DNA from 3 places in the Leclercia sp. AS011 genome. Region 2 is predicted to be linked to each of the others. Evidence: predicted binding sites of a transcription regulator. Region 2 holds the regulator's gene; each other region holds the start of a gene.

Region 1 (10,115 bases), 1.0 Mb from region 2:
GGCGCACTGTTAGGCGGCAAACGCCTGCGTCCTTTTCTGGTGTACGCCACCGGCGGGATGTTCGGCATCAGCGCCGATACGCTGGATGCGCCAGCAGCTGCGGTGGAGTGTATTCACGCCTACTCGCTGATCCACGACGATCTGCCGGCAATGGACGACGACGATCTGCGTCGCGGCCAGCCGACCTGCCACATTAAGTTTGGCGAAGCGAACGCCATCCTGGCAGGCGATGCCCTGCAAACTCTGGCGTTCTCGATTCTGAGCGATGCGCCGATGGTGGAAGTGGCGGATCGCGATCGTCTGGCGATGGTTTCTGAGCTGGCGATGGCCAGCGGCGTTGCCGGTATGTGCGGCGGTCAGGCACTGGATCTGGAGGCCGAAGGCCGTCAGGTTAATCTGGAACAGCTGGAGCGCATTCATCGTCACAAGACCGGGGCATTGATTCGCGCCGCCGTGCGTCTGGGCGCGCTGAGCGCGGGTGAGCAGGGTCGCAAAGCCCTGCCGGTTCTGGATCGTTACGCAGAAAGTATCGGTTTAGCCTTCCAGGTTCAGGATGACATTCTGGATGTCGTGGGCGATACTGCAACATTGGGTAAACGTCAGGGTGCCGATCAGCAGCTTGGCAAAAGTACCTACCCCGCCCTTCTGGGCCTTGAGCAAGCCCAACAAAAAGCCCGGGACCTGATTGCGGATGCCCGCCAGTCGCTTGAGCAACTGGCCGCGCAGTCGCTGGATACCTCGGCACTGGAAGCGCTAGCGGACTATATAATCCAGCGTGATAAATAACGAAAACACCACGATGAGTCTCTGATGAGTTTTGATATTGCCAAATACCCGACACTGGCGTTGGTTGACTCCACCCAGGAGTTACGTCTGTTGCCGAAAGAGAGCCTGCCGAAGCTGTGTGACGAGCTGCGTCGCTATCTGCTCGACAGCGTAAGCCGCTCCAGCGGCCATTTCGCCTCCGGGCTTGGCACGGTGGAACTCACCGTGGCGCTGCATTATGTCTATAACACGCCGTTCGATCAGCTGATCTGGGACGTGGGTCATCAGGCTTATCCGCACAAAATTCTCACCGGCCGTCGCGATAAAATTGACACCATTCGTCAGAAAGGCGGCCTGCATCCGTTCCCGTGGCGGGGCGAGAGCGAGTACGACGTACTGAGCGTCGGCCACTCCTCCACCTCCATTTCTGCCGGGATCGGTATTGCCGTAGCCGCCGAAAAAGAGAACAAACAGCGCCGTACCGTCTGCGTGATTGGCGACGGTGCCATCACCGCCGGGATGGCCTTTGAGGCGATGAACCACGCGGGCGATATCAAGCCCGACATGCTGGTGGTGCTCAATGACAACGAGATGTCGATTTCCGAAAACGTCGGAGCGCTGAACAACCACCTGGCGAATCTGCTCTCGGGCAAGCTCTACTCCAGCCTGCGCGAAGGCGGCAAAAAAGTCTTCTCCGGCGTACCGCCGATCAAAGAGCTGCTGCGCCGCACTGAAGAGCACATCAAAGGCATGGTAGTTCCCGGCACGCTGTTTGAAGAGCTGGGCTTTAACTACATCGGTCCGGTGGACGGGCACGACGTGCTGGGCCTGGTCTCGACGCTGAAAAACATGCGCGACCTGAAAGGCCCGCAGTTCCTGCACATCATGACCAAAAAAGGCCGGGGCTACGAACCGGCCGAAAAAGACCCTATCACCTTCCACGCGGTCCCCAAATTCGACCCGACCAGCGGCTGCCTGCCAAAAAGCAGCGGCGGGATGCCGAGCTACTCGAAAATTTTCGGTGACTGGCTGTGTGAAACCGCCGCCAAAGACAGCAAGCTGATGGCCGTGACCCCGGCGATGCGTGAAGGCTCCGGTATGGTGGAGTTTTCCCGCAAATACCCGACGCAATATTTTGATGTCGCCATTGCCGAACAACATGCGGTGACCTTTGCCGCGGGCCTGGCCATTGGTGGTTACAAGCCGGTGGTGGCGATCTACTCCACCTTCCTGCAGCGCGCTTACGATCAGGTGATCCACGACGTCGCCATCCAGAAGCTGCCGGTGCTGTTCGCCATCGATCGGGCGGGCATTGTCGGCGCCGACGGCCAGACGCACCAGGGGGCGTTCGATCTCTCCTTCTTGCGCTGCGTCCCGGACATGGTGGTCATGACCCCGAGCGACGAGAACGAGTGTCGGCAGATGCTGTTTACCGGCTATCACTATCAGGATGGCCCAACCGCCGTACGTTATCCGCGCGGTAACGCCGTAGGCGTCACCCTGGAGCCGCTGGCAAAACTGCCGATTGGCAAAGGCGTTGTCAAACGTCGTGGTGAAAAGCTGGCGATCCTGAACTTCGGTACCTTGATGCCGGAAGCGGCAAAAGTGGCAGAATCCCTCAACGCAACCCTGGTGGATATGCGCTTTGTGAAGCCGCTCGATGAGGCGCTGATTCTGGAGATGGCGTCACAGCACGAGGCGCTGGTCACTCTGGAAGAGAATGCCATCATGGGTGGCGCAGGCAGCGGCGTGAACGAAGTGTTGATGGCGAAGCGTAACGTCGTGCCGGTGCTGAACCTCGGCCTGCCGGATCGCTTTATCCCGCAGGGTACACAGGACGAAGCGCGCGCCGATATCGGCCTGGATGCCGCAGGCATCGAAGCCCACATCAGCGCCTGGCTGGCATAATCCCTCCCCTTTCCGCTCCTGCTATGCTTAACGGTACGTTTTAAGCAATCAGCAGGAGTGGAACCATGCAATACAATACATTAGGAAAAACGGATCTTAAGGTTTCCCGTCTTTGCCTGGGCTGCATGACCTTTGGCGAGCCGGACCGGGGTAAGCACGCCTGGACGTTGCCGGAAGAGAGCAGCCGTCCGATCATCAAACACGCCCTCGAGGGTGGCATTAACTTCTTTGATACCGCCAACAGTTACTCCGACGGCAGCAGCGAAGAGATCCTGGGCCGGGCGCTGCGCGACTTCGCCCGCCGCGACGAGGTGGTGGTTGCCACCAAGGTTTATCATCAGGTGGGCGATCTGGCGGAAGGCCTCTCCCGGGCGCAGATCCTGCGCTCCATTGATGACAGCCTGCGACGCCTGAACATGGATCACGTCGATCTGCTGCAGATCCACCGCTGGGATTACAACACCCCAATTGAAGAGACGCTGGAAGCGCTGAACGATGTCGTCCGGGCGGGCAAAGCGCGCTATATCGGTGCCTCGTCGATGCATGCCGCCCAGTTTGCCGAAGCGCTGGCGCTGCAGGAACAGCACGGCTGGGCACCCTTTGTAACCATGCAGGACCATTACAACCTGATCTACCGTGAAGAAGAGCGCGAGATGTTGCCCCTGTGCTATCAACACGGCGTGGCGGTGATCCCCTGGAGCCCGCTGGCGCGTGGACGCTTAACCCGCCCCTGGGGCGAAACCACTGCCCGCTCGGTATCGGATGAGTTTGGCAAAACGCTGTATGAAGAAACTGAAGCCAATAACGCGCAGATTGCCGAACGCTTAACGGGAATTGCTGAGGAGCTTGGCGTGACGCGCGCCCAGGTGGCGCTGGCATGGGTACTAAGCAAGCGGGGCGTTGCCGCTCCGATTATCGGCACCTCGCGCGAAGAGCAGCTCGACGAGCTGATTAACGCCGTGGATATCACCCTGACGCCGGAACAGATTGCCGAGCTTGAGACGCCGTACAAGCAGCACCCGGTGGTGGGATTTAAGTAATAAAAAAGCCCGGTGGCGGCTTTGCCTTACCGGGCCTACGACCGCACTTGTAGGCCGGGTAAGGCGAAGCCGCCACCCGGCAATACAGGCCGCACCAGATCAAGCAAAGTGGTCGTACCCTTTCCAGTCTAGCGTCACCGGCGCGCCGTTGTGCACAAACTGCATCCCTTCGCTTTCCGGCATGATCTGGCCGATACAGGTAAACCCGGCGCCCAGATTGGCTAACGCCACATCCAGCGTGCCGCGGTTCAGCTCGGGAACGGTAAAGCACAGCTCATAATCTTCGCCGCCGGAGAGTGCCCAGCGCAGCGCCTGCTCTGGCTCCACGTGCCGGCGCATCGCGTCAGAGAGCGGGAACAGATCCAGATCGATCCGTGCGCCCACGCCGCTGGCTTTCAGGATATGGCCCAGATCGGAGATCAGCCCATCCGAGAGATCGATAGCGGAACTGGCGCGGTCGCGCAGCGCCTGGCCGTGCAGAATACGCGGCGTCGGACGCAAATGGCGTTTCACAAAGTACGCCGCATCATCCGCATCCGGCACGGTTAACCTGTTCTGCAAAATAGCCAGCCCTGCTGCGCTGTCGCCCGGCGTACCGGTGACGTAAATCCAGTCGCCCGGTTTTGCGCCCGAGCGCTTCAACGCGCGCCCTACCGGCACATAGCCGTGGATCGCCAGCGTCATCGACAGCGGACCAGCAGTAGTATCACCGCCGATCAGCTGCATATCGTAATAGTTAAGCTGTTCAAACAGCGCGTCGCTAAAGGCTTCAAGCCAGCTTTCATCAATTTTTGGCAGGGTCAGCGCCAGCGTTAACCACGCAGGATCGGCGCCCATTGCCGCCAGATCGCTCACGTTCACCGCCAGCGCCTTATACGCCAGATCGGCAGGATCGATATCCGGCAGGAAATGATGCCCGGACACTAAGGTGTCGGTGCTGATCGCCAGCGTCTGTTTGTCGGGGATATTGAGAAGTGCACAGTCGTCGCCGATGCCGGTTTCCACATCGAGACGCGAGCTTCTGACTCGGTCAAAATAACGGGCAATCAGGGAAAATTCGCCACATGCCATACGTTATGCCTCAGCAAATAAAATAAAAAAACCGGAGCCCGCACCGCCCAAAGGCGATACGAAACTCCGGCTTGCGGATCACTTTTTACGGGGACGGATCGCAGGTGCAGCTTTATCCAGTACGCCATTCACAAATTTGTGGCTGTCTTCAGCACCGAAGGTTTTCGCCAGTTCGATCGCTTCGTTGATGGCCACTTTGTAAGGCACATCGTCACGTTTAGACAGTTCAAACAGTGCGATACGCAGCACCGCTTTTTCAACCTGGCCCAGCTCTTCGAGCAGACGGGACAGGTACGGCTTCATCAGACCGTCGAGATACGCGCTATTAGTCGCCACTCCCGACAGCAGTTCACGGAAGTACACGACGTCAACGTCTTTGACGTCTTGTTCCGCCAGGAACTGGTATTCAACATCAGCGATGTCGTTCTGGGACAACTGCCAGGAGTAAAGTGCCTGAACGGCACATTCACGGGCGCGGCGACGAGCAGCAGGTTTCACGGAATTCCCCTTACAAAAAAATCAGGCCTTGATGGCTTTCAATACGTTGATCATTTCAAGCGCGGTCAGTGCAGCTTCTGCACCTTTGTTACCGGCTTTGGTGCCAGCACGTTCGATGGCTTGTTCAATACTTTCAGTGGTGAGTACGCCGAAAGCGACAGGAATTTCTGCATCCTGTGCCACGTGCGCCAGACCGTTGCTTGCCCCACCCGCAACATATTCAAAATGGGCGGTACCGCCACGAATCACAGTACCCAGTGCGATAACCGCGTCGTACTTGCCGGTTTTCGCCAGTGCGCCCGCTGCCAGAGGCAGTTCGTAAGCACCCGGAACCCAGACAACGGTAATGTTTTCGTCTTTCACCTGGCCGATACGTTTCAGGGCGTCAATCGCGCCGTCCAGCAGGCTGTCGTTGATGAAGTTGTTGAAACGCGCAATGGTGATGGCGACGCGAGCGTCCGGGGTAGCAACGGCTGCTTCAATAATGTTCATACTCTTCCTTAACGGGTTCATTTGGTGGCCCCGCAGGGGGGCGGATTTTATCATAATATTTTGCGCACTGCTTCCCTATTTAGGCAAGCCTTACGCGGTGGTCAGGTGGAGACAGAGATCCGGGCCAACCGGGCGTATCTCGCTAAAGTTAAACGCAGGCGCATCAGCCAGTTTTTCCAGCCCTGGCAACACGCACAGGCCGCGGGCGTCGCTGCCTAAAAGTTTAGGCGCCAGATAGACAATCAGCTCATCCACCAGCCCGGCCTGCAACAGCGCCCCGGCCAGCGTGGGGCCCGCTTCGACCCAGATGCTGTTGATCTGCTGCTGTTTACCCAGCAGCATCATCAGCACCACGAGATCCAGATGCCCGTTGTGCTCCGGCACCATAATGCTGCGCACGCCTTCCGGCCAGCTGCGCGCATCTTCCTGCGTGCGGGCAAACCAGGTCTCGCCCGGCTGCTGCACAATGCGGTGCTCAGGGGTAACCTGGTTCTGCCGATCCACCACAATCCGCAGCGGCTGACGTAAATTCTCCTGCGGATAGTGCGCCTGGGTATCCGCGTTTAACTCATCCCAGCGCACGGTCAGCGCAGGATCGTCGGCCAGTACGGTGGCATGGCTGGTGAGAATAGCATGGCTTTGCGCGCGCAGACGTTGCACATCGCGCCTTGCCTGCGGGGAGGTGATCCACTGGCTTTCCCCGCTGGCCATCGCCGTGCGGCCATCCAGCGAAGCACCCAGCTTCAGCTGAATATAGGGAAAACCGGTCCGCATCCGCTTGAGGAAGCCTTTGTTCAGGCGTTCAGCTTCGCTCATCATCAGACCGTGGCTGACTTCAATACCGGCCTGCTGCAGGCGATAGAGGCCGCGACCGGCCACCTGCGGGTTGGGATCCTGCATCGCCGCAACAACCCGTGATACGCCCGCTGCGATAAGGGCATCACAGCACGGTGGGGTGCGGCCATGATGGCTGCAGGGCTCCAGCGTGACGTAGGCGGTAGCACCGCGCGCCTTCTCGCCGGCCATGCGCAGGGCATGGACTTCGGCATGCGGCTCACCGGCACGGTAGTGAAAACCTTCCCCGACGATCTCGCCATCTTTAACAATAACGCAGCCGACGTTGGGATTCGGGTGGGTGGTAAACCGACCGCGTTGCGCCAGCTTCAGCGCTCGCGCCATGTAAATCTCATCCTGCATGTGCTTAATCCTGTAGGCGGGCGATCTCTTCACCGAACTCTTTGATGTCTTCAAAGCTGCGGTAAACAGAAGCAAAGCGGATATAGGCTACTTTATCGAGCTTTTTAAGCTGTTCCATCACCAGGTTGCCGATCATTTTGCTCGGTACCTCGCGCTCGCCGGTGGCGCGCAGCTGGGTTTTGATGTGATTAAGCGCCATTTCGACGTCATCTGCGCTGACTGGCCGTTTTTCCAGTGCTTTTAGCATCCCGCTGCGCAGCTTTTCCTCGTTGAAAGGTTCGCGGACGTCGTTACTTTTCACGACGCGGGGCATCACCAGCTCCGCCACTTCAAAGGTGGTGAAGCGTTCGTTACACACCAGGCACTGACGGCGGCGGCGCACGGATGAGCCCTCTCCTACGAGTCGGGAGTCAATTACTTTGGTATCCACGGCGAGACAGAATGGGCAATGCATACGGTGTCCTGGCTATCGGGTTGACTGAACTCCATTTTACCCTGAACAGGGCTGACAACAAAGAAGGAGCGTTTTTGAGATAAAGGATCTATACGCAGGGCAGCTTCGTTGACTACCCTTAGCAGAATCCGTTATTTCAGGGAAATAATTGCCATGACAAGACGTTACCTTCATGTTCTGCTGCTGGGAAGCCTTTTTAGCCTCAGCGCCTGTGCACAGCAAAGCGAAGTGCGCCAGATGAATCAGAGCATCAGTTCACTGAATAGCACCATGAACAAGCTCAACCAGGAAACGGTCAAAATCACCCAGCAGAATGCGCTGAACGCCAAATCGACCAGCGGCGTCTATTTGCTGACCGGATCCAACACTCCTGCCCGACTGAACAGCCAGATTGGCACGCTGAAGATGTCGCTGGTAAACGTCGCGCCTAACGCCGACGGCACCCGCGCAACGCTGCGCATTCAGGGAGAATCAAACGATCCGCTGCCAGCCTTTAGCGCCACCGTTGAGTGGGGCCAGATCCAGGGCACAACCGACAGCTTCCAGGAGCTGAACGTCCAGACCCAGCTGATCAATGCCCCGGCCAGCGTGCTGGCACCCAGCGATGTCGACATTCCGCTTCAGCTGAATGGTCTGACGCCTGACCAGCTCGGTTTTATCCGCATCCACGATATTCAGCCCGTCGCGCAATAATCCCCCTGCGGAACGTGTTACACGTTCCGCACTCTTCTGAGCTTTGAAACATTGGCAACAGAAATGTTTGCCATTACAATCCGCTCCGTTAAAAATACGCAAACGTGAACGCAATCGATTACGTATGTGAGAGAACTGTGAAACAACACATATTTTTGTGAGCAAGGATTCCTATAATAGGCTCCCAGAAACACGAAATATTTAGAAACGCAATTCGCGCCTTTTTCACTCCCGTAAGGGATTTCAAATCAGTGGCATTATTATGAAAAAAACATTACTGGCAGCCGGTGCAGCGCTGGCACTCTCCTCTACTTTCGCTGTGCAGGCAGCCGAAAACGATAAACCCGAGTACGTTTCCGACTGGTGGCACCAGAGCGTTAACGTCGTCGGCAGCTACCACACCCGTTTTGGACCACAGATCCGCAACGATACCTACCTGGAATACGAAGCCTTCGCCAAGAAAGACTGGTTTGATTTCTATGGCTACATGGATGCACCGGTCTTCTTCGGCGGTAACACGGATGCGAAAGGTATCTGGAACCACGGTTCTCCACTGTTCATGGAGATCGAACCGCGCTTCTCCATCGATAAGCTGACCGGCACCAGCCTGGCGTTTGGTCCGTTCAAAGAGTGGTACTTCGCAAACAACTACATCTACGACATGGGCCGCAACAAGTCCGGTCGCCAGAGCACCTGGTACATGGGTCTGGGTACTGACATCGACACCGGTCTGCCGATGAGCCTGTCCATGAACGTGTATGCCAAATACCAGTGGCAGAACTATGGCGCAGCGAACGAAAACGAGTGGGATGGCTACCGTTTCAAAGTGAAATACTTTGTGCCAATCACCCAGCTGTGGGGCGGCAACCTGAGCTACATCGGGTTCACCAACTTTGACTGGGGTTCAGATCTGGGCGACAACGACTTCCGTGACCTGAACGGTAAGAAAGCGCGTACCAACGACTCCATCGCCTCCAGCCACATCCTGGCGCTGAACTACGATCACTGGCATTACTCTGTTGTGGCCCGTTACTGGCACAACGGTGGTCAGTGGAACGACGACGCCAGCCTGAACTTTGGCGATGGCAACTTCAGCGTCCGCTCTACCGGCTGGGGTGGTTACCTGGTTGTGGGTTACAACTTCTAATAAGTTGTGCCTGTATCGCCGGGTGGCGCTTCGCTTACCCGGCCTACGGTGTTGTAGGCCCGTGCAAGCGCAGCGCCGCCGGGCAAAAAAGCCAGCTCAGGAGCTGGCTTTTTTTATTGCTTAACCTTTCTCAAAAAATCCGCCAGTGAGCGATCCGCGCTCTCACTAAAGCGTCTGTCCGTGAGGGTGATATTCAGACATCTGTCGAGCCGGAAACAGCGATAGTCATCGCGCCGTTCACACCACGCCGCCAGCAGCCAGTGTTCCCCCCAGAAGAACAGCCCCAGCGGCTGCACATCGCGAGAAGACAACTGCCCGCTCTCATCACGATAGTGCAGCGCCAGCACGCGCTGGGCTGAAATCGCCTGATGGATCACGTCGAAGCCGCTGCGGGAGTGGGGTTGCATGGCGATATCCGGCGCGTAGATCCGGGTCTGCTCGGCCTTGCGTCGGCTCTCTTCCGGCAGGATCGCCAGCACCTTTTCCTGCGCCGACTCCAGCTCACGTGACAGCGACTCCCCGCCCCAGGTTTTGAGCAGGCGGATCGCCACCATCAAGGCTTCGGACTCCCTGTTGGTCAGCATCAGCGGCGGCAGGTCGAAGCCCGACATCAGACGATAGCCGCTCCCCGCCTCCCCTTCCACCGGCACGCCAGAGAGTGACAGATCCCGGATATCACGGTAGACCGTACGCTCGGAAACGCTCAGCCTCTCTGCCAGATGCGCTGCCGTTGTCAGACGCCTGCCCCGCAGGATCTGTACAATCTGGAACAAGCGGTCAGCGCGTCGGGTCATGTTATTTTTGCTCTCAGGCGGGTTGATGGAGGCCGACGCGATTACCTTCGCTGTCG
Region 2 (10,115 bases):
AGTGGTGATTGTTCTGGTGGCAGCGGTCTTTTATAAGGACTACGCCTCGCTGTTCCGCAACAACAAAGGCATCGTCAAGATGGTAACTCCGGCGAACTACGTCAGCGCCATCGCCAAATACAGCAAAGCGCGCTGGTTCGCGGGGGATCAGACCTTAATTCGTCTCGGTGAAGATGCCCGTAAAGGGCCGGTGCTGGTGGCGCAGCAGAAAAAGACCGTACTGGTCCTGGTCATTGGGGAAGCCTCCCGGGCGGAAAACTACTCGCTCAACGGCTACAATCGCGAAACCAACCCCGAGCTGGCAAAACAGAATGTAATCAACTTCCCGCAGGCCTCCTCCTGCGGCACCGAAACCGCCGTCTCCGTGCCGTGCATGTTCTCCGGGATGCCGCGCAAAAAATACGATGCCGATCTGGCGCATCACCAGGAAGGGTTAATGGATGTGCTGGGCCACGCCGGGATCAATATGCTGTGGCGGGATAACGACGGCGGGTGTAAAGGCGCCTGCGATCGCATCCCCCACACCGACATGACCCAGTGGAAACTGGATCAGTTCTGTAAGGACAAATCCTGCATTGATGATGCGGATCTGTATCGCCTGAATGACACCCTGGATGGGCTGAAACAGGATACGGTTCTGGTGATCCACCTAATGGGCAGCCACGGTCCGGCCTACTATCAACGTTACCCTGAGCAGTACCGTCGCTTTACCCCAACCTGCGACACCAATCAGATTCAGGACTGCGACCATCAGGCGCTGATGAATACCTATGACAATACCATTCTGTATACCGACAGCGTGGTGAGTCGCACCATTGATGCCCTGAAAGCGCGCCAGGCGACGATGAACACCGCGCTGGTCTACCTCTCGGATCACGGGGAGTCGCTGGGGGAAAACGGCCTGTACCTGCACGGCACGCCGTACCTGTTGGCCCCTGAGCAGCAGACGCATATTCCGTTTATGTTCTGGCTCTCAAAGGACTACCAGCAAAACTTTGGCATTAACGAGCAGTGCCTGCGTGACCAGGCGGCGAAAGAGCCCGTCTCCCAGGACAATTTGTTCTCCACCGTCCTTGGGATGATGAACATCCAGACGTCGGTCTATCAGCCGCAAATGGATCTGCTCACCCACTGCCGTCGTACATAAGGCTTGCATTAGACCGATTGGTCTATTACATTGACGAGATGAATAAGCATACTGAACACGATACACGCGAACATCTTCTGGCGACCGGCGAGCGGCTCTGCATGCACCGCGGGTTTACCGGGATGGGGCTGAGCGAGCTGCTGAAAACCGCCGATGTGCCGAAGGGGTCGTTCTATCACTACTTCCGCTCTAAAGAGGCGTTTGGCGTAGCTCTGCTGGAGCGCCACTATGCGGGTTACCATCAGCGACTGGCCGCGCACTTCGCCAGCGGTAACGGCAACTGTCGCGATCGTGTTCTGGCTTATTATCAGGAGACGCTGGCCCAGTTTTGTGCCCAGGGCATTATCAGCGGCTGTCTGACGGTGAAACTGTCTGCCGAGGTGTGCGATCTCTCTGAAGATATGCGCACCGCGATGGATAAAGGGGCCACGGGTGTGATCACCCTGCTGGCGCAGGCGCTGGCGAAAGGTCGTGAAGAGAAGTCACTGACCTTCGTCGGCGAGCCGCTTACCCAGGCGCAGGTGCTCTACTCCCTGTGGCTGGGTGCCAACCTGCAGGCCAAAATGTCCCGCAGCGCGCTACCGCTGGAGAGCGCGCTGGACCATGTTAAGAACATCATTGCCACGCCTGGCGTTTAACAGGCGTTTTTATTTCATGATTTACTAGACGACCGGTCTACTCAGGAGCCACTATGTCAGCCGAAAAATTGTTCACCCCGCTTAAAGTGGGCGCGATCGTTGCACCTAACCGTGTCTTTATGGCACCTCTTACTCGTCTGCGCAGCATTGAGCCGGGCGATATCCCAACCCCGCTGATGGGCGAATACTACCGCCAGCGCGTCAGCTCGGGCCTTATCATCTCCGAAGCGACCCAGATCTCTGCCCAGGCCAAAGGCTATGCAGGCGCACCTGGCCTGCACAGCCCGGAGCAGATCGCCGCGTGGAAGAAAATTACTGACGGCGTGCATGCTGAAGACGGCCGCATCGCGGTCCAGCTGTGGCACACCGGCCGTATCTCTCACAGCAGCATCCAGCCTGGCGGCGAAGCTCCGGTCTCTGCCTCTGCCCTCAACGCGGGCACCCGCACCTCTCTGCGTGATGAAAACGGTCACGCGATCCGCGTCGATACCACTACCCCGCGCGCGCTGGAATTGGACGAGATCCCAGGCATCGTCAACGACTTCCGCCAGGCAGTCGCTAACGCCCGTGAAGCCGGTTTCGACCTGGTCGAGCTGCACGGTGCCCACGGCTATCTGCTGCACCAGTTCCTCTCCCCGTCTTCTAACCAGCGTACCGACCAGTACGGCGGCAGCGTAGAGAACCGCGCCCGTCTGGTGCTGGAAGTGATTGATGCCGTATCCAAAGAGTGGAGCGCCGATCGCATCGGGATCCGCGTCTCGCCAATCGGTTCTTTCCAGAACGTCGACAACGGCCCGAACGAAGAAGCCGACGCGCTGTACCTGATTGAAGAGCTGGCCAAACGCGGCATCGCCTATCTGCACATGTCCGAGCCAGACTGGGCCGGCGGCGAGCCCTACACCGACGCGTTCCGCCAGAAAGTGCGCGACCGCTTCCCGGGCGTGATCATCGGGGCCGGTGCCTATACGCCAGAAAAAGCGGAAGACCTGATTAACAAAGGGCTGATTGATGCCGTGGCCTTCGGTCGTGCCTACATCGCCAACCCGGATCTGGTGGCGCGTCTGCAGCGCAAAGCCGAGCTGAACCCGCAGCGTCCGGAGAGCTTCTACGGCGGCGGCGCGGAAGGTTATACCGACTACCCTTCTTTATAATCCCTTCATTGATAGCGGCGATGATTCGCCGCTATACTAAAACATCGTTTCTGTTCAAGATGATAAAAAGCTAAGAGGATAATATGCGCCTACTTCACACCATGCTGCGCGTTGGCGATCTGCAACGTTCCATCGAGTTCTACACCAACGTGCTGGGCATGACCCTGCTGCGCACCAGCGAAAACCCGGAATATAAATACTCCCTGGCGTTTGTGGGTTATGGTCCGGAGAGCGACGAAGCCGTTATCGAACTGACCTATAACTGGGGTGTTGAGAGCTACGAGCTGGGCACCGCCTACGGCCATATCGCGCTGGAAGTGGATAACGCGGCAGAAGCCTGCGAGCGTATCCGCAGCAACGGCGGCAACGTAACCCGTGAAGCCGGTCCGGTTAAAGGCGGCACCACGGTGATCGCTTTTGTCGAAGATCCGGACGGTTATAAAATCGAACTGATCGAAGCCAAAGACGCCGGTTGCGGTCTGGGTAACTGATCCCTGCGGGCGCGCCATGCGCCCGTTGTTTTACTGCATCTCATTGCAAAATTTGCCATAATGCCCACTGCTTTTTACCCCTTGTAAGAGATCCAGATGTCCGATAACGCTCAACTTACCGGTCTGTGCGACCGTTTTCGTGGTTTTTATCCTGTAGTCATTGATGTCGAAACCGCTGGATTTAACGCCAAAACCGATGCGCTGCTGGAAATTGCCGCCATCACGTTGAAAATGGATGAACAGGGCGATTTGCTGCCGGACTCCACGCTGCATTTCCACGTCGAACCTTTTGAAGGGGCGAACCTGCAGCCGGAGGCGCTGGCGTTTAACGGCATTGATCCGCATAACCCTCTGCGCGGGGCGGTCAGTGAATATGACGCGCTGCATGCCATTTTTAAAATGGTGCGCAAAGGCATGAAAGATCAGAACTGTAATCGCGCCATTATGGTGGCGCATAACGCGACCTTCGATCACAGCTTTATGATGGCCGCCGCCGAGCGTGCGTCACTGAAGCGTAACCCGTTCCACCCGTTTGTCACCTTCGATACCGCCGCATTAAGCGGGCTGGCGCTGGGGCAAACCGTGTTGTCGAAAGCCTGCATCACCGCCGGCATTGAGTTTGACGGCACCCAGGCGCACTCTGCCTTGTACGATACCGAGCGCACCACGGAACTATTTTGTGAAATCGTTAACCGCTGGAAACGCCTCGGCGGCTGGCCGCTACCGGAAGCTGACGACAACGCATAAAAAAAGCGACCACAGGGTCGCTTTTTTATTTACCGGGCCCGGTGGATCACTCGGCGCCTGGCTCTTCAGATTTGTATTTTGCAGCCGTCTCTTTGATCAGCTGTTGCAGTTCGCCACGCTGATACATCTCAATCAGGATGTCGCAGCCGCCAACCAGTTCGCCGTCAACCCACAGCTGCGGGAAGGTCGGCCAGTTCGCGTATTTTGGCAGCTCAGCGCGGATATCCGGGTTCTGCAGAATATCAACGTAAGCAAAACGTTCGCCACAGGCAGAAAGCGCCTGGACCGCCTGAGCGGAGAAACCACAGCTTGGCAGTTTCGGAGAACCTTTCATGTACAGCAGGATCGGGTTTTCAGCAATCTGCTGCTGAATTTTTTCAATAATAGTAGTGCTCATGTTTTGCTTCCTTTAACTTCTGTTACGGCAATCGTCTGACATTGTAGCGTTTCAGACCGACAACGGAAAATAACATTTTTGTCACTTATATGATTTTACCGCGCGTGCCTTAAAGATGCATTCAGAACCTAACTTATCGCCAGATTAGCTGCGGTTTTGTTCAGCTAATGTACAGAATGCCCCTGTGAAAAAGTGATATTTTTGCACTCGCTAACGAAACGTAGTTTTAGATGCAAAAAGTTTATTAACGTCGGGCCTTTTTATAGATTAGAATCGACGGGTTTTGTAAATCATACGCAGGTTTGTTTATAACCCGCTATTACCAGAGGATTGCCCAGTGGCGCGAATAAATACATTCTCGATCACGCTCTGTGCTTTGCTGTTTACGTCTCTCACCTTCACGCCGGTGGCTAACGCCTCAGAGCAGGCGCGGCCTTCTGCCGCGCATAAAACGCATCTGGCGAAAGCAACCGAACCTAAGAAAAAAAGCAGTACCAGCAAAACCACCAAAAAAGAGAGCACCAGTAAAAAGAGCAGCACCAAAAAAAGCCTCGCAAAAACACAGACAACCCATTCCAGCAAGAAAAGCCGCACCACTTCCCGCAGCGCCAGCCGTACCACGCAAACCGCCTCCCGCGTTGTGACAGAAAAATGCACCACCCGTAAAGGGCGTAAAGCGCAGTGCGTAAAAACCAGCAAAACCACGACGCTTGCCGAAGCGCATAAAGTGCGGATGCAGAAAGCGCAAAAAACGGCAATGAATAAGCTGATGGGTCAGATTGGAAAGCCTTATCGCTGGGGCGGTACTTCTCCGCGTACCGGCTTCGACTGCAGCGGCCTGGTTTATTACGCTTATAAAGATCTGGTTAAATTCCGCATTCCACGCACCGCTAACGAAATGTATCACCTGCGTGACGCCTCCCCGGTCGATCGCGGTGAGCTGGAGAGCGGCGACCTGGTGTTCTTCCGCACGCAGGGTCGTGGCACCGCCGATCACGTTGGCGTCTACGTCGGCAACGGCAAATTCATTCAGTCCCCGCGTTCGGGCCAGGACATTCAGATCACCTCCCTGAGCGAAGACTACTGGCAGCGCCATTACGTCGGCGCGCGTCGCGTCATGAAGGCCAACACCCTCCGTTAATCCCCTGCCCCGCCGGTACGCTGGCGGGGTAAGTTCCTCTTTTGCATACCCTTTCAATTTGCTACTCTATCCCTTCATTCAGTAGGGCTATTGAATGGATCACTATAATAAGGAGAGAAGCAATGTCGTTTGAATTACCTGCATTACCGTATGCAAAAGACGCCCTGGCCCCGCACATCTCGGCGGAGACCCTGGAGTACCACTACGGCAAACACCACCAGACCTATGTTACCAACCTGAACAACCTGATCGCCGGCACCGCCTTCGAAGGGAAATCCCTCGAAGAGATCGTGCGCACATCTGAAGGCGGCGTGTTTAACAATGCCGCTCAGGTGTGGAACCACACCTTCTACTGGCACTGCCTGGCCCCGAATGCAGGCGGCGAACCGACGGGTGAGCTGGCTGCGGCCATCACTGCCGCGTTCGGCAGCTTTGCGGAGTTTAAAGCGAAGTTTACCGATGCCGCAGTGAAGAACTTTGGCGCTGGCTGGACCTGGCTGGTAAAAGAGGCGGACGGCACACTGGCTATCGTTTCTACCTCTAATGCGGGAACGCCGTTAACCACCCGCGCGATCCCACTGCTGACCGTCGACGTCTGGGAACATGCGTATTACATCGATTACCGTAATGCGCGCCCGAATTACCTTGAGCACTTCTGGGCGCTGGTAAACTGGGAATTTGTGGCGAAGAACTTCGCCGCATAATGAAAACGCCGAAGGAATTTCCTTCGGCGTTATTTTTATTCGGTGGCGCAAACCGGCGCAGGCTGTTTTCGCCCGGAGGCAAAGACCAGAATAAGCCCCAGCGCCGCGATAATGGCGCCCATCACCGGTACAAAGCTGTAACCCATCCCGCTGGAAATCACTGCCCCACCGGCCGCCGCCCCCAGCGCATTCCCCAGGTTAAAGGCACCGATATTCACCGACGACGATAACCCCGGCGCATCGCTGGCCACGCGCATCACGCGCATCTGCAACGGCGGAACTACCGCGAAGGTCGCCATGCCCCACACCACCATCGCCACGGCCGCCCCCACTTCATTACGCGCCAGCCACGGAATAGCCAGCATAATGACGATCAGCAGCAGTAAAAAGCCTTTCAGGGTGCCGCTCACGGATTTGTCCGCCAGCTTGCCGCCCAGATAGTTGCCGATGGAAAAACCGACGCCAATCAGCACCAGCATGGCGGTGATAAAGGCCGGTGTCGCCTGGTTGATATCATGTAACACCGGGGCAATGTAGGTATAGAGGGTGAACATCGCGCCAGCGCCGAGAACCGTGGTCAACAGGGCAGAGAGCACCTGCGGACGCAGCAGCACCGCCAGCTCTTTGCGTACCTCCGGCTTTTCACCCGCCCCACCAGCCGGCAGGGAGAAGAACAGCGCAATCATCGACACCACGCCCAACAGTGCGGTGGCCAGGAAGGACATTCGCCAGCCAATTACTTCGCCCATCCAGGTTGCAGCCGGCACGCCGCCGATATTGGCGATGGTCAGGCCCATAAACATGGTGGCGACGGCGCTGGCCTGCTTGTGCTTCGGCACCACGCTGGCCGCCACTACCGACCCGAGGCCAAAGAAGGCGCCGTGGTTCAGGCTGGTCAGGATACGCGACAGCATCAGGGTGGTGTAATCCGGCGACAGCGCCGAGAGGACATTACCGACGGTAAAGATCGCCATCAGGAAGATCAGCGCATTGCGGCGTCCGCGATGGGACAGCAGCAGGGTCATCAGCGGCGCACCCACCATCACGCCGATGGCGTAGGCGCTGATCAGCATCCCTGCAGCGGGAATAGAGACATCCACGCCCCGGGCGATAACCGGCAACAGGCCCATCGGGGAAAATTCGGTCGTGCCGATACCAAAGGCACCAATGGCCAGGGCCAGCAGCGGAAAATTGATTCTCATACTTCAACTCCAGACACCGTGTCGTGAGGCGACACAGAACAATGAAGGCGAAAGCATGACATCAATCGCAAAAAATGAGAAGTTAACAATTTAGCAAAAGATTTTTGCAGGGTGCGTAACAATCAGCGGAAGGAACGAGGGAGAGCTGACCTCTCCCGCATCAATCAGTGCAGTGCCGCAGTCAGACCGCTGGCAACAATCAGGCTCAGAACAATAATAGTGGTAATCAACGAAAACTTAAGATCGGTACTCATCAATTTTTCTCCTTTTAATCACCCTACGAAGAGTGAGCTTGCTCATTTTTACACAGTTCAGGGTAAAAATCTTGCTGGATTTAGATTGATATCGGTTTTTGCTCTTCCCCTTTTGCCCAAGATAAGACAAAATTCCACGCTAAATTTATTAGCGTACCGGCCATTGACCCCCTCCTGACGTCCTGTGTCGTTTTCCCGGCGTACCGCAATTCAAATTGCGCAATTAGGGCGAGTGAAGGCAAACGTTTACCTTTTGGTTTTTCAGGAGCTTAGATATGGTCTGGAGTGACATCTGATGGCAACAATTAAAGACGTGGCGAAACGCGCAAACGTTTCCACTACAACCGTATCACATGTTATTAACAAAACCCGCTTTGTGGCGGAAGAGACCCGCAACAACGTCTGGGCGGCCATAAAAGAGCTGCACTACTCTCCCAGCGCCGTGGCCCGCAGTCTGAAGGTTAATCACACCAAATCTATCGGCCTGCTGGCGACCAGCAGCGAAGCGCCCTATTTTGCGGAAATTATTGAAGCGGTAGAGAAGAACTGCTTCCAGAAGGGCTACACCCTGATCCTCGGCAACGCCTGGAACAGCCTCGAAAAACAGCGGGCCTATCTGTCGATGATGGCGCAAAAGCGCGTCGACGGTCTGCTGGTGATGTGTTCCGAATACCCGGAACCCCTGCTGACGATGCTGGAAGAGTATCGCAATATTCCAATGGTGGTGATGGACTGGGGCGAAGCCAAAGCGGACTTTACCGACTCGGTGATCGATAACGCCTTTGAAGGCGGCTATATGGCCGGTCGCTATCTGATCGAACGCGGCCACCGTGAAATCGGCGTGATCCCGGGAGCGCTGGAGCGCAACACCGGCGCCGGACGCCTTGCAGGCTTTATGAAGGCGATGGAAGAAGCATTAATCACGGTGCCGGAAAACTGGATCGTGCAGGGCGACTTTGAGCCGGAGTCCGGCTACCGCGCGATGCAGCAGATCCTCTCCCAGAGCCCGCGCCCGACCGCCATCTTCTGCGGCGGGGATATTATGGCGATGGGTGCACTCTGTGCCGCCGACGAGATGGGCCTGCGCGTTCCGCAGGACGTGTCGCTGATCGGGTATGATAACGTGCGCAACGCCCGCTTCTTTACCCCGGCGCTGACCACCATCCACCAGCCGAAAGATTCGCTGGGGGAGACCGCCTTCAACATGCTGCTGGACCGTATCGTCAATAAGCGCGAGGAGTCTCAGTCCATTGAGGTCCATCCACGCCTGATTGAACGCCGCTCCGTTGCGGATGGTCCGTTCCGCGACTACCGCCGTTAATCCTCTCCGGGAGTCAGCCCCTCTGGCTCCCGCAGCCACTCCCTGTTCATCGTTTCACTGTCGCCAAGATAATCCAGCAGCCAGGCCAGAGCCGGTGACATATCGTTTTGTTGCCAGGTCAGGCAGCACGCCGCATCCGGGAAAGGGTTTTCCAGCGACAGCGCCACCCATTTGCCGCTGTCGATCCACGGACGGGCAAAGTGCACCGGCACCATTCCCACGCACAGTCCGGCCGAGAGGCAGGTGGCTGAGGATTCCCAGTCCGGGGTCACGATCCGCCGCTGGTTGTCCAGCAGCCAGGTGATGCGTTTGGGCAGCGAGCGGGAGGTATCTTCGCGCACCAGCGAGGGCCAGTTGCGCAGGGTATCATCGCTAAGCGGCCCTTCCATGGCGGCCAGCGGGTGATGGTTGGCGACCACGCAGCTCCAGCTCAGCGTCCCCATATCGCGAAACGCATAGCGTCCCCCGACCGGGATCGCCTGGGTGGCACCGATCGCCATCTCCACCCTGCCGTCCGCCAGCGCGTCCCAGACGCCGTTAAAGACCTCCTGGGACACCCGCAGTTCGACGTCGGAAAAGTGGCGGTAAAAATCGACAATCATCTGCCGGGTGCGCTCGGGGCGGACGATATTATCCACCGCGATGGAGATATGGCTGCGCCAGCCGTTGGCGATCTGCTGGCACTGCTCGCGGGTGATCTGCATTTTTTTGATAACAGACCGTCCCTCTTTAAGGAACCACGCCCCGGCGGGGGTCAACTCCACGTCGCGATGACGCCGCTCAAACAGCGGCACCGCCAGCCACTCCTCCAGCTGACGCACGGTGTAGCTGATGGCGGAGGGAACGCGATGCAGCTCCTGGGCTGCCCCGCTGAAGCTGCCGTTACGCGCCACGGCATCCACCACTTCAAGAGAATATTCTG
Region 3 (10,115 bases), 1.1 Mb from region 2:
AATGTTGATTTACCCGCACCATTTTCACCCATTAAGGCGTGAATGGAGTGAGGCCGTACTTTTAAATTAACATTATCCAGTGCTTTAACCCCGGGAAAAGACTTGTTGATACCGCTCATTTCCAACAAGTATTCACCGGACGACTGAGTCGTTGTGCTGACCATAATTATACCTTCTCGGCCTCGCGTCGCGTGATAAAAGGGCGCAGAAACTGCGCCCAGTGGAATGCTAAAACTTATTTACCGGTGAACTGCGCCAGGTTTTCCTGATCTACGCCAACGTAAGGTACGCGAACAACTTTGTTGTCGATTTTCCAGTTGGTGCCGTCAGCTGCGCCTTTGCCTTCTGCCAGGTTTTTCGCCAGATCGAAGGTGGCTTTTGCCTGGTTGTTGGCATCGTTAAGAACGGTACCGGCCATGGCGCCAGATTTAACCAGTGCCAGCGCTTCTGGCAGCGCATCCACGCCAAATACCGGAATAGAGGATTTGTTGTGTGCTTTCAGGGCTTCTACTGCACCCATAGCCATCGCATCGTTGTTGGCGATAACCACTTCGATTTTGTCAGCGTTCGGGCCGGACAGCCATGCGTCCATCTTATCTTTCGCCTGGGCGGTATCCCACATGGCGGTATCTAATGCCAGCTGCTGGGTTTTCAGACCCTTGTCGTTCAGCTCTTTGATCACGTAAGTGGTACGTGCTTCAGCATCCGGGTGGCCTGGCTCGCCTTTCAGCAGAACGAACTGCACCTGACCGTCTTTGTTCAGATCCCAGTTCGGGTTAGCCGCCCAGTGTTTAGCAATCAGGTCGCCCTGAATGATGCCGGATTCTTTAGAGTCGGTGCCCACGTAGAAGGCTTTGTCGTAGCTATCCAGCGCCTTACGGGAAGGTTCTTTGTTGAAGAAGACAATTGGCACATTCTGACCACGCGCTTTCTCAATAACGGTGCCTGCAGCCGCCGGGTCAACCAGGTTGATAGCCAGCGCTTTCACGCCTTTTGCCAGCAGAACGTCAATCTGGTCGTTCTGTTTTGACTGGTCATTCTGGGAGTCATTCATCAGCAGCTGCACGTCTGGCGCTGATTTACCCTCTTTTTCGATGGCCTTACGCACAACAGACATAAAGTTGTCGTCGTATTTATAGATAGTCACACCAATACGGCTATCTGCAGCGTGAGCGGTCGCACCAAAAAGCATGCTTGCCATAAGAGCAGACAGAGTCAACACCTTCTTATTCATGATATCTCCGGTTTTTATGCAGGGTAGTTCGTGTGAATAACGATCGGCGGGCAAGTGTTAAGGAAACGTTAATGCCGGCCGAAGTCCACTTATAAAATTTCTATCTTCCTTGGTCGGTAACGCTCCAGAATGCGTTTTTTTGGATGTTTAACGTGCCCTGGCTATAGTGAAAGTGATTATTCACCGTTACATAGCGTTTCAGTCACTAAAACGCTGACATCATAGACAGCGCATTGTTAACTTACTGTGAATTTACTCACAAATTGAAAACGGTTACATCACCGCTGATTATTAGTTAGTGATCGGCGCCACAATTTGCCGAATGGCAACCGAATGGCGACGCACTAAAGTCGGCATGAAACAGTGGGTTGCGGAGATATCCAGCTTCCCTGCGGCACCCTGTAACGCCAGCTCCGTGGCCAGCCGGGCCATCGAGGCGATCGGGTAGCGCACCGTGGTCAGCTGCGGGTCCGTGTAACGGGCAATCGGAATATCATCGAAACCAATCAATGACAGATGCTGTGGCACCGCAATGCCGTTGTCCTTCAATGCCGTCAGCGCGCCTGCGGCCATGCTGTCGTTATAGGCAAAGACCGCGGTCAGCTGCAGGTTGCGGCCAAGCAGCTCCACCATAGCCGCCTCCCCGCCCTGCATGTCCGGCGCGCCGGTGCCGATCCAGCTGTCCGAGGCGGTAATGCCCTGCTCCAGTAACGCTTTCTGCCAGCCTTCACGCCGCATTTCGTCATCTTCAATGCGGTGGCTTGAAGCAAGATAGCCGATGCGTTGATGTCCGTTATTCACCAGCATCCGCGTCGCCATCATCGCGCCGCTGACGTTATCAAGGCAGACGCAGCGGTGGGCATAGCCGGGCACGATGCGGTTGATCAGCACCATGCCGGGGATCTGCTCCATCAGGGCCGACAGCTCCTCATCGCTTAAGGCTTTTGAGTGGACGATCAGGGCGTTACAGCGCTGACGAATCAGCACCTCAATGGCGTTACGCTCTTTTTCCGCCTCGTGATAGCTGTTGCCGATCAGCACGTTTTTCTGGTGCTCCTGGGCGACCATGTCTACGGCTTTCACCAGGGCACCAAAGAAGGCATCCGACACGTCCATCACCACCACGCCGATGGTGTCGCTGACCTGGGTTGCCAGCGCCTGAGCGTTAGCGTTTGGCCGGTAGCCCAGCGCGGTGACGGCTTTCATCACGCTCTCGCGCGTCTCCGGACTGACCAGCGCGCTGTTGTTGAGGACCCGGGAAACGGTGGCGACAGAAACGCCCGCCTGACGCGCGACGTCACGAATGGTGATCATATTCACCACCCTTATTTAGATTGCAGCAACTCACAGACACCCCCTGTGTTTAGCAAGGTGACTATTCTGGCAGCGAGAGAGGGAGGACTACGTGAAGAAGCTCACAAGGATGAAAACGGTTACATCCGTTTTGTTAATGATTGTGATCCAGATCGTTATCCGGATGTATTACTTAATGAAACCCCTGCAGCACGTGCGGTCAATTGTCGCCACAGCCACTCCAGCGGCCCCTGGCGGAAATGACGCAGCCAGAAAACGGAGAACAGAATATTCACCAGCCAGATGGGCAGGACGAAGCCCAACAGCTGCAGGCGATCAAAATGCATAAACAGGCCGAGGTGGTAGAACAATGTAGTGCAGATCAGCGTCTGGAGAAGGTAATTGCTGAGCGCCATGCGCCCGACGCAGGCTATCGCCATCACCAGCCGGAAACGGCAGAGCTGCGGCCAGAAGCCGTATATCAGCGCAGCATAGCCGATGGTCTGAAAGGGTGCGCTCAGTTCGCGCGGGGCCTGTAACAGAAACGCACACCAGCGGTAGTCCCAGCTGACATACCACTGGGCGATCACCGCCGGGAGATTAATCGCCAGGCCGAGCAGCACCAGCCACAGCCCGGTACGCCGGTAGTGACGCAGGCTAAACTCGCCTTTCAGCCAGCCGGTACGCATCAGCGCAGCGCCGATCAGCATCATTCCCGCCAGCTGCCAGCCGTATTGCGCCCCAAGCGCCAGCAGGCTGTTACCAATCATATCGGCGCGGTTGCTGATGGCCTCCATCCCCCCGCCCAGCTTCCAGTACTGCTCATACTGCAGGTTGGCGGCGTCCGGCACCCAGGAGCGATTGGTGGAGCCGCCCGATATCACGCCCAGCAGCAGCAGGATGGCGACGCCGATGATGAACAGCACCACGCCAGTATTGAAGAGATTTTTGATATCCTGCGCATCGCGGATGATGCGCCAGCAGATGAGCCCCACCAGCCCGTAGGCCAGCAGAATATCGCCGTCCCAGAACAGCAGACCATGAATAAACCCGAGCAGGACCAACAGCGACAGGCGGGCCTGGATCCAGCGTTTACCGCGTTTCAGCAGCAGCTGAAGACCGGCTCCGAACAGCAGAGCAAACAGGGTGAGGAATTTAACCTGGGCGAACAGATCCAGCACCGCCCATGTCCAGGCGTCGCTGAGGGTAATATCGCCATACCAGGCGGGATTAAGGTAAGCGGCTTTCGGCAGACCGAAGCCGCTTATATTGAGTAGCAGAATACCCAGAATAGCGACGCCACGAACGAAATCCAGCGTGACATTTCTTTCCATGTCTATTCTGCCCTGACGATCAGTCGTGGTGACGCACGGCGCGCAGGAACTCCTGACGGGTGTTCTGGCTGGATTTAAACAGGCCGCCCAGCGAGGTGGTGGTGGTGGCGCTGGTGGCATCGCGAATGCCGCGCGCTTTCACGCAGTAATGCACCGCGTCAATGGATACCGCCACGTTGTTGGTACCAAGCAGCGTTTGCAGCGCGATAAGGATCTGCTGGGTTAAACGCTCCTGCACCTGCGGACGCTGGGCAAAGAACTGCACGATGCGGTTAATCTTCGACAGACCAATGACCGCGTCTTTTGGAATATAGGCCACGGTCGCTTTGCCATCGATGGTCACAAAGTGGTGTTCACAGGTGCTGGTCAGGGTGATATCACGTACCGTCACCATCTCATCCACCTTCATTTTGTTTTCAATGACGGTGATTTTCGGGAAGTTCGCGTAATCAAGCCCGGAGAAAATCTCATCGACATACATTTTGGCGATGCGGCGTGGGGTCTCCATCAGACTGTCATCGCTCAAATCGAGATTCAGCAGCTGCATGATTTCGGTCATATGCCCGGAAATAAGACGTTTACGCGTTTCGTTGTCCAGATCCTGAACCGGTGGACGCAACGGGGTTTCGAGACCGTGTGCAACCAGCGCTTCGTGGACGAGAGCTGCTTCTTTACTCATTGATGACATTCTTTTCTCCTGCAGGTGCGGTGCTCTTCTGCCCTCCGTGGGGCAAAATGTGCACTCATTGTGCGTGAGGCGGCGAGCATAATCCAGTATTCACCGCGATAATTATTCCAATTGCCGTTACCTTTCAACCTGACGCTGCCAGACCAGCCCGCCCGCCACCAAAAGGGCGATACCCGCAAGGCCCAGAGCGGGCTCCAGCTGATGGGTGAGCCAGCTCGACAACGCCGAGGTCATCGGGCCAATCAACTGCCCGACCGCATAGCCAGTAGTGAGTAACCCGGCCATGTACCGCGTGTGATTCGGTGCCAGCTCGCGCCCGTAGAGCAACGAGAGCTGCACCGCACATAAAAATCCGCCGCCGACCAGCAGCGCACCTGTCACCAGACCGGCCATCCCCGGCAACAGCCAGGCGGCAATCACCCCCACCGCCTGCAGCCAGAGCACCAGCGCCAGCCTGCGGTTTGAAGTAGAGACATGGCGCAGGGCGATACTCAGGGCAATGCCCAGCACCGAGGCCACGCCGAAAACCGGCCAGACAAACTGAGCAAACGCGCTACCCGGAAAGCGCAGCGCCGCCATCTGCGACAAAAAGGTCGCCGGGAGGATGTAGCCAAACCCGGCGAGGCTGTAGCTCCAGACCAGACGCCGCAGATCGCGGGTCAGGGTCAGCGGCTCCGGGGTGGTGCCCGGGCGATGCAGCTGCCCGGCACGCGGCAGGTAGCGGGCCACCAGCGCGATCAGCACCAGCGCCAGCACGCCGTAGATTTGCCAGGCGGCGCTGGCCGACAGCCCGTGCGCCTGGATCCACACCGCCAGCAGACCGCTGATGGTGATCCCCGCCCCCGGCCCGGCGAAGACCGCAGCGCTCAGGCCCGGCTTGCCGAAATGGGCCAGCCGCTCGTTGGTCCAGGCGGCCACCAGCACCATCGACCAGCCGCTCATGCAGCCAATCACAAACCGCAGCAGCCCGTGGACGATGGCGTTATCCGCAACGGCTGAGAGCAGGGTCAGCGCCACCGCGCCCACAATCCCCAGCCACAGACGGCCCTCGACAAACCGGTGCGCTCGCATGGCATCCCAGGCCCCCACCAGATAGCCGAGGTAGTTCATTGCCGCCACCAGCCCGGCGCTGGTCAGAGTCAGTTGCCCTGCCGCAATCATCAGCGGCACCTGCGGGGTAAAGGCAAAGCGCCCTATTCCCATCGCCACCACCAGAACCACAAATCCGCTGAGCGCGATACGCAGCGCCATGACCACTCCAGTTGTTAAAGTTTCGTAAATTCATGATGCAGGATATGTGGTTAATGCGGAAGTGAAAGTTACTCACTCGTTATTGAATTATCTGTATTATGACCTTCATCTCTTTATACAACCTTCCTGAAGGAGCCCTGCATGGAACTGCTCGAAGAGCACCACTGTTTTGAAGGTCGACAGCAGCGCTGGCGTCACGACTCCGCGGTGCTGAACTGCGCGATGACGTTCAGTATCTTTCTGCCCCCGACTACCGGTGGGGCAAAACCGCCGGTGCTGTACTGGCTCTCCGGCCTGACCTGCAACGATGAGAACTTCACCACCAAGGCGGGTGCCCAGCGGGTGGCGGCAGAGTTAGGGATCGCCCTGGTGATGCCCGATACCAGCCCGCGCGGGGATGAGGTAGCGGACGATGCCGGTTACGACCTGGGCAAAGGTGCCGGGTTCTACCTGAATGCCACCCAGCAACCCTGGGCGCAGCATTACCGGATGTACGATTATCTGCGCGATGAGCTACCGGCGCTGATCCAGGCGGAGTTCGCGGTAGCCGATCGCTGTGCCATCAGCGGCCACTCCATGGGCGGCCACGGTGCGCTGGTGATGGCGCTGAAAAATCCGGGGAAATACGTCAGCGTGTCGGCCTTTGCGCCAATCGTGAACCCGTCCCAGGTGCCATGGGGGCAGAAAGCCTTCACGAATTACCTGGGTGAGGATGCCGGGACCTGGCAAGCGTGGGACAGCTGCGCGCTGATGCTGGCCAGCCAGCCGGACCAGGCGATCCCGACGCTTATCGATCAGGGTGATGCGGACCAGTTCCTCGCCAGCCAGTTACAGCCGGCAGTACTGGCGGAAGCCGCACGCCAGAAGGACTGGCCGCTGACGTTACGCATCCAGCCAGGCTACGATCACAGCTATTACTTTATTGCGTCGTTTATTGAAGATCATCTGCGCTTCCATGCGCAGCAGTTGTTGAAGTAAGTGCCAGCTTCATGCCCGGTGGCGCTTCGCTTACCGGGCCTACAAAACCCCACCAGCCGGTAGTCCGTAGGCCGGGCAACAGACCGCACCGAACCCGTAGGCCGGGCAAGCGCAGCGCCCCCGGCAAACCCACTATCAGAACTGGTAATCCACCGCCATAAAGTAACGGCGCCCTTCTTCGGTGTAGCTGTAGTCGTCACGGCTGAGATCTTTATCCAGCAGGTTCATCACCCCCGCACGCAGCTTGACGTTTTTCGTGGCCTGCCATGCGCCACCGGTATTCCACACCACGTAACCGCCCGGCGTTGCTGCGCCATCGGTGACGGTGCGTTTCTCACCGGTATAATTCCCCTGCACATAGAAGGACCACGCCTGGCTTGCCTGCCAGTCCAGCGTACCGTTGGCGGTATGGAACGGCAGCTCGGAGAGCGGCTTGTTCCCGCCGTTGCTGATATCACGTCCATCGTTATAGGTGTAATTCAGCGTCATGCGCCAGTCTTCGGCAATCGGGAACTTAACCTCGGTCTCCAGACCGCGGATACGCGCCTTATTGACGTTGTAGTAGCGGAAAATCGGCTCGCCGTCGGCATTCAGTCCAACATAGTTCGGATAGCCCTGCGCCTGGTTAACGTTCGCCGTGCGCAGGATGCTGATGCGGTCATCCACGTCGTTCTGGAAGGCGGTAATGCTGCCCTGCACGCCCTCTAACCAGCCCTCCTCCCCGTTGTAGTAGAGGCCCAGCTCGAAACTTTCGCTGGTTTCCGGCTTCAGATCCGGGCTACCGACGATTTCGCAGGCACCACGGCAGGAGCCGGTGGTCCAGTCCGGGCTGAGCTGCAGCAGGGATGGCGCTTTGAACGCTGTTGCCCAGCCGCCTTTTACCGTCAGGGTATCGGTGGCGTTATAGACCAGATAAGCACGCGGGCTCCAGTGGTCGCCGTAGGTCTCATGGTCATCCATACGCACGCCGGTGGTCAGGGCCAGCGGCTCGAAGATCCGCCATTCGTCCTCGAGGAACAGCGCATACTGGCTGGCCGAGGTCGTACTGCTGCTACCGCCGGTGATGTTCACCGGATCCTTCAGCTTGTCGTGACGCCATTCCCCGCCGAAGGTCAGGAGCTGATTTATCTCGCCCAGCGGCAAAACGTATTTGCCGTCAACGGAGTTGCTCTCAGAGGTGATGGGGTTGCTGTTACCCGGATTCTTGTTATCGACCTTCTCGCCGTAGAATTTCAGCTCGCTGTTACCCACACCCCAGCGGCCGTTATGGCTCAGGGAGTAGTTCTGGCGCTCAAGGCGGTTCTGATCCAGCGAGTCGGAATCACGATCCTGACGGTCAAAGCCGTAGCCCGCGGTGAAATCGTGGTTCTCGTTCGGAGTCCAGGCAAATTCCACGTTGGCATCGCGGCTGGTAAAGCCCTCGATGCGCGGGGTTTCCCCGGTAGCGCTGGTTGATGATTCCTGCGGATCGTCCTTATCGCGTTTCGTCAGGCTGCCAAAGGCCTTCAGGCCGAGGACGCCATCCACCAGCGGGCCGCTGGTATAGAACTGGCCGCCGTAAGTATCGCCGCGGTCGCGGTGCTCCTGAAGGGTGGTGTCGGCGGTGAGGGTGCCGGTCCATTTCTGGCCGATCTTTTTGGTGATGATGTTAACCACGCCGCCCAGGGCGTCGGAGCCGTATAGCGAGGACATCGGCCCGCGCACCACTTCGATACGTTCGATGGCGTCAACCGGCACCCAGTTGAGGTCGAAGTCGTTATGGCGGAAAACGGCGTTGCGGGAGTTGACGCGTTTGCCGTCAACCAGGATCAGCGTGTAGCTGCTGTCCAGACCGCGAATACTGACGCCCTTACGGTTGTCCCCTTCGTCAGTTAATTGCACGCCCGGCACGTCTTTTAACACATCCTTCAGGTTCTGCACCGGCTTGCGCTGCAGGTCCTGCTGGGTGATGACGCTGATACTGGCCGGGGCATCCTTCAGGTTTTGCTCGTTGGCCGAGGCGGTCACCACCAGGGTGTCGCCAGATTCCGCCGCCACAACCGGCAGGGCCAGGGACAGAGCAGACGCACACAGCCCTCCCCGAACGAAGGGATTCAACCTAAACATTTCCTATCTCCATGAGGTAAACACACTACAAAATCAAAGAGGTACTGCTCACTATTGCTTTTTTATTAGTGCGCTAATGATAAAGCAAACGATAACCATTATCAATTCAATTGTTAAAAGTTATGTCAATTGTGCAGATTATGGAAACAAAAAAACCCGCTCGGATGAGCGGGTTTAAAGAGAGGCGTTGCGGTTATTTTTTGAAGCTATTCGGGAATTCCATGTCGCGATAGCTGACAAACTTCGTGCCCTTCGCCAGCTTGTAGCCAAACCAGATGATCAGGAACAGCGGGATACCGATATAGGTCGCTGCCACGCCGCCCCAGTCAATGGTGTCGGCCAGGAAGGCTTCGTAGTTCTGACCCAGAGTGATGATCAGACACAGCACAAAGGCGAAGATCGGCCCCAGCGGGAAGAACCCGGAGCGGTACGGCAGGTTATTAATGTCGTAACCCTGCTTCACATAGCCGCGGCGGAAACGGTAGTGGCTGATGGCGATCCCCAGCCAGGCGATAAAGCCCGTCATGCCGGAGGTATTCAGCAGCCACAGGTAGACCGTCTGGTTGCCGAACATCGAGGTCAGGAAGCACAGGCAGGCAATCACGGTGGTGGCATAGAGCGCGTTACGCGGCACGCCGCCACGGGACAGCTTCGCGAAAATACGCGGCGCTTTGCCGTCGCAGGCCAGCGAGTAGAGCATACGGGTGGAGGCATACATCCCGGAGTTACCCGCCGACAGCACCGCCGTCAGGATCACCGCATTCATCACCGCCGCCGCAGAGAGCAGACCGGCATGCTGGAATACCAGAGTGAACGGGCTGACGCTGATGTCTTTCACATCGTTACGCAGCAGGCTCGGATCGGTATACGGAATGATCAGGCTGATAATCAGGATCGCGAACACATAGAACAGCAGGATACGCCAGAAGACCTGCCGCACCGCGCGCGGAATGTTCTTCTCCGGGTTTTCGGATTCACCGGCGGCAATGCCGATAAGCTCCGTCCCCTGGAAGGAGAAGCCGACGATCATCGCCACGCCAATCATCGCCGAGAAGCCCCCGGCAAAAGGCGCGTCGCCAATGGCCCAGTTGCTCCAGCCCGCCGGTTCGGTGCCTTTGAAAATGCCGACAATCATCGCCACGCCGACGACGATAAAGATGATCACCGTCGCGACCTTGATCAGCGAGAACCAGTATTCCGCTTCGCCAAAACCGCGCACGGAGATGTAGTT

Evidence for each region. Region 2 encodes PurR, which represses purine synthesis genes. Its sites were predicted from a motif close to CANGCAAACGTTTGCNTG; they were not measured.
Region 1: WFO70_RS11855 (nucleoside-specific channel-forming protein Tsx) is a predicted target of PurR. The motif match lies at 8,226-8,243, and genes of this name have one in related genera.
Region 3: galS (HTH-type transcriptional regulator GalS) is a predicted target of PurR. The motif match lies at 2,657-2,674, and genes of this name have one in related genera.

What each region holds. Positions count from the first base shown of each region.
Region 1 covers NZ_JBBCMA010000001.1:2,488,870-2,498,984, forward strand. Annotated here, with positions in the region: gene ispA ((2E,6E)-farnesyl diphosphate synthase) at 1-786, shown strand, start outside; gene dxs (1-deoxy-D-xylulose-5-phosphate synthase) at 811-2,673, shown strand; gene WFO70_RS11820 (aldo/keto reductase) at 2,739-3,713, shown strand; gene thiL (thiamine-phosphate kinase) at 3,813-4,784, opposite strand; gene nusB (transcription antitermination factor NusB) at 4,863-5,282, opposite strand; gene ribH (6,7-dimethyl-8-ribityllumazine synthase) at 5,304-5,774, opposite strand; gene ribD (bifunctional diaminohydroxyphosphoribosylaminopyrimidine deaminase/5-amino-6-(5-phosphoribosylamino)uracil reductase RibD) at 5,865-6,971, opposite strand; gene nrdR (transcriptional regulator NrdR) at 6,976-7,425, opposite strand; gene WFO70_RS11850 (DUF3251 domain-containing protein) at 7,579-8,118, shown strand; gene WFO70_RS11855 (nucleoside-specific channel-forming protein Tsx) at 8,381-9,265, shown strand; gene WFO70_RS11860 (helix-turn-helix transcriptional regulator) at 9,379-10,059, opposite strand; gene WFO70_RS11865 (VOC family protein) at 10,073-10,115, opposite strand, start outside.
Region 2 covers NZ_JBBCMA010000001.1:1,489,955-1,500,069, forward strand. Annotated here, with positions in the region: gene eptA (phosphoethanolamine transferase EptA) at 1-1,147, shown strand, start outside; gene WFO70_RS06955 (TetR/AcrR family transcriptional regulator) at 1,186-1,785, shown strand; gene WFO70_RS06960 (alkene reductase) at 1,839-2,936, shown strand; gene gloA (lactoylglutathione lyase) at 3,020-3,427, shown strand; gene rnt (ribonuclease T) at 3,524-4,174, shown strand; gene grxD (monothiol glutaredoxin 4) at 4,221-4,571, opposite strand; gene WFO70_RS06980 (C40 family peptidase) at 4,909-5,712, shown strand; gene sodB (superoxide dismutase [Fe]) at 5,835-6,416, shown strand; gene WFO70_RS06990 (MFS transporter) at 6,452-7,618, opposite strand; gene cydH (cytochrome bd-I oxidase subunit CydH) at 7,783-7,872, opposite strand; gene purR (HTH-type transcriptional repressor PurR) at 8,168-9,193, shown strand; gene punR (DNA-binding transcriptional activator PunR) at 9,190-10,115, opposite strand, start outside.
Region 3 covers NZ_JBBCMA010000001.1:365,065-375,179, reverse strand. Annotated here, with positions in the region: gene mglA (galactose/methyl galactoside ABC transporter ATP-binding protein MglA) at 1-164, opposite strand, end outside; gene mglB (galactose/glucose ABC transporter substrate-binding protein MglB) at 236-1,234, opposite strand; gene galS (HTH-type transcriptional regulator GalS) at 1,526-2,548, opposite strand; gene yeiB (DUF418 domain-containing protein YeiB) at 2,704-3,861, opposite strand; gene folE (GTP cyclohydrolase I FolE) at 3,881-4,549, opposite strand; gene WFO70_RS01660 (YbfB/YjiJ family MFS transporter) at 4,667-5,800, opposite strand; gene fghA (S-formylglutathione hydrolase) at 5,942-6,778, shown strand; gene cirA (catecholate siderophore receptor CirA) at 6,914-8,884, opposite strand; gene WFO70_RS01645 (amino acid permease) at 9,078-10,115, opposite strand, start outside.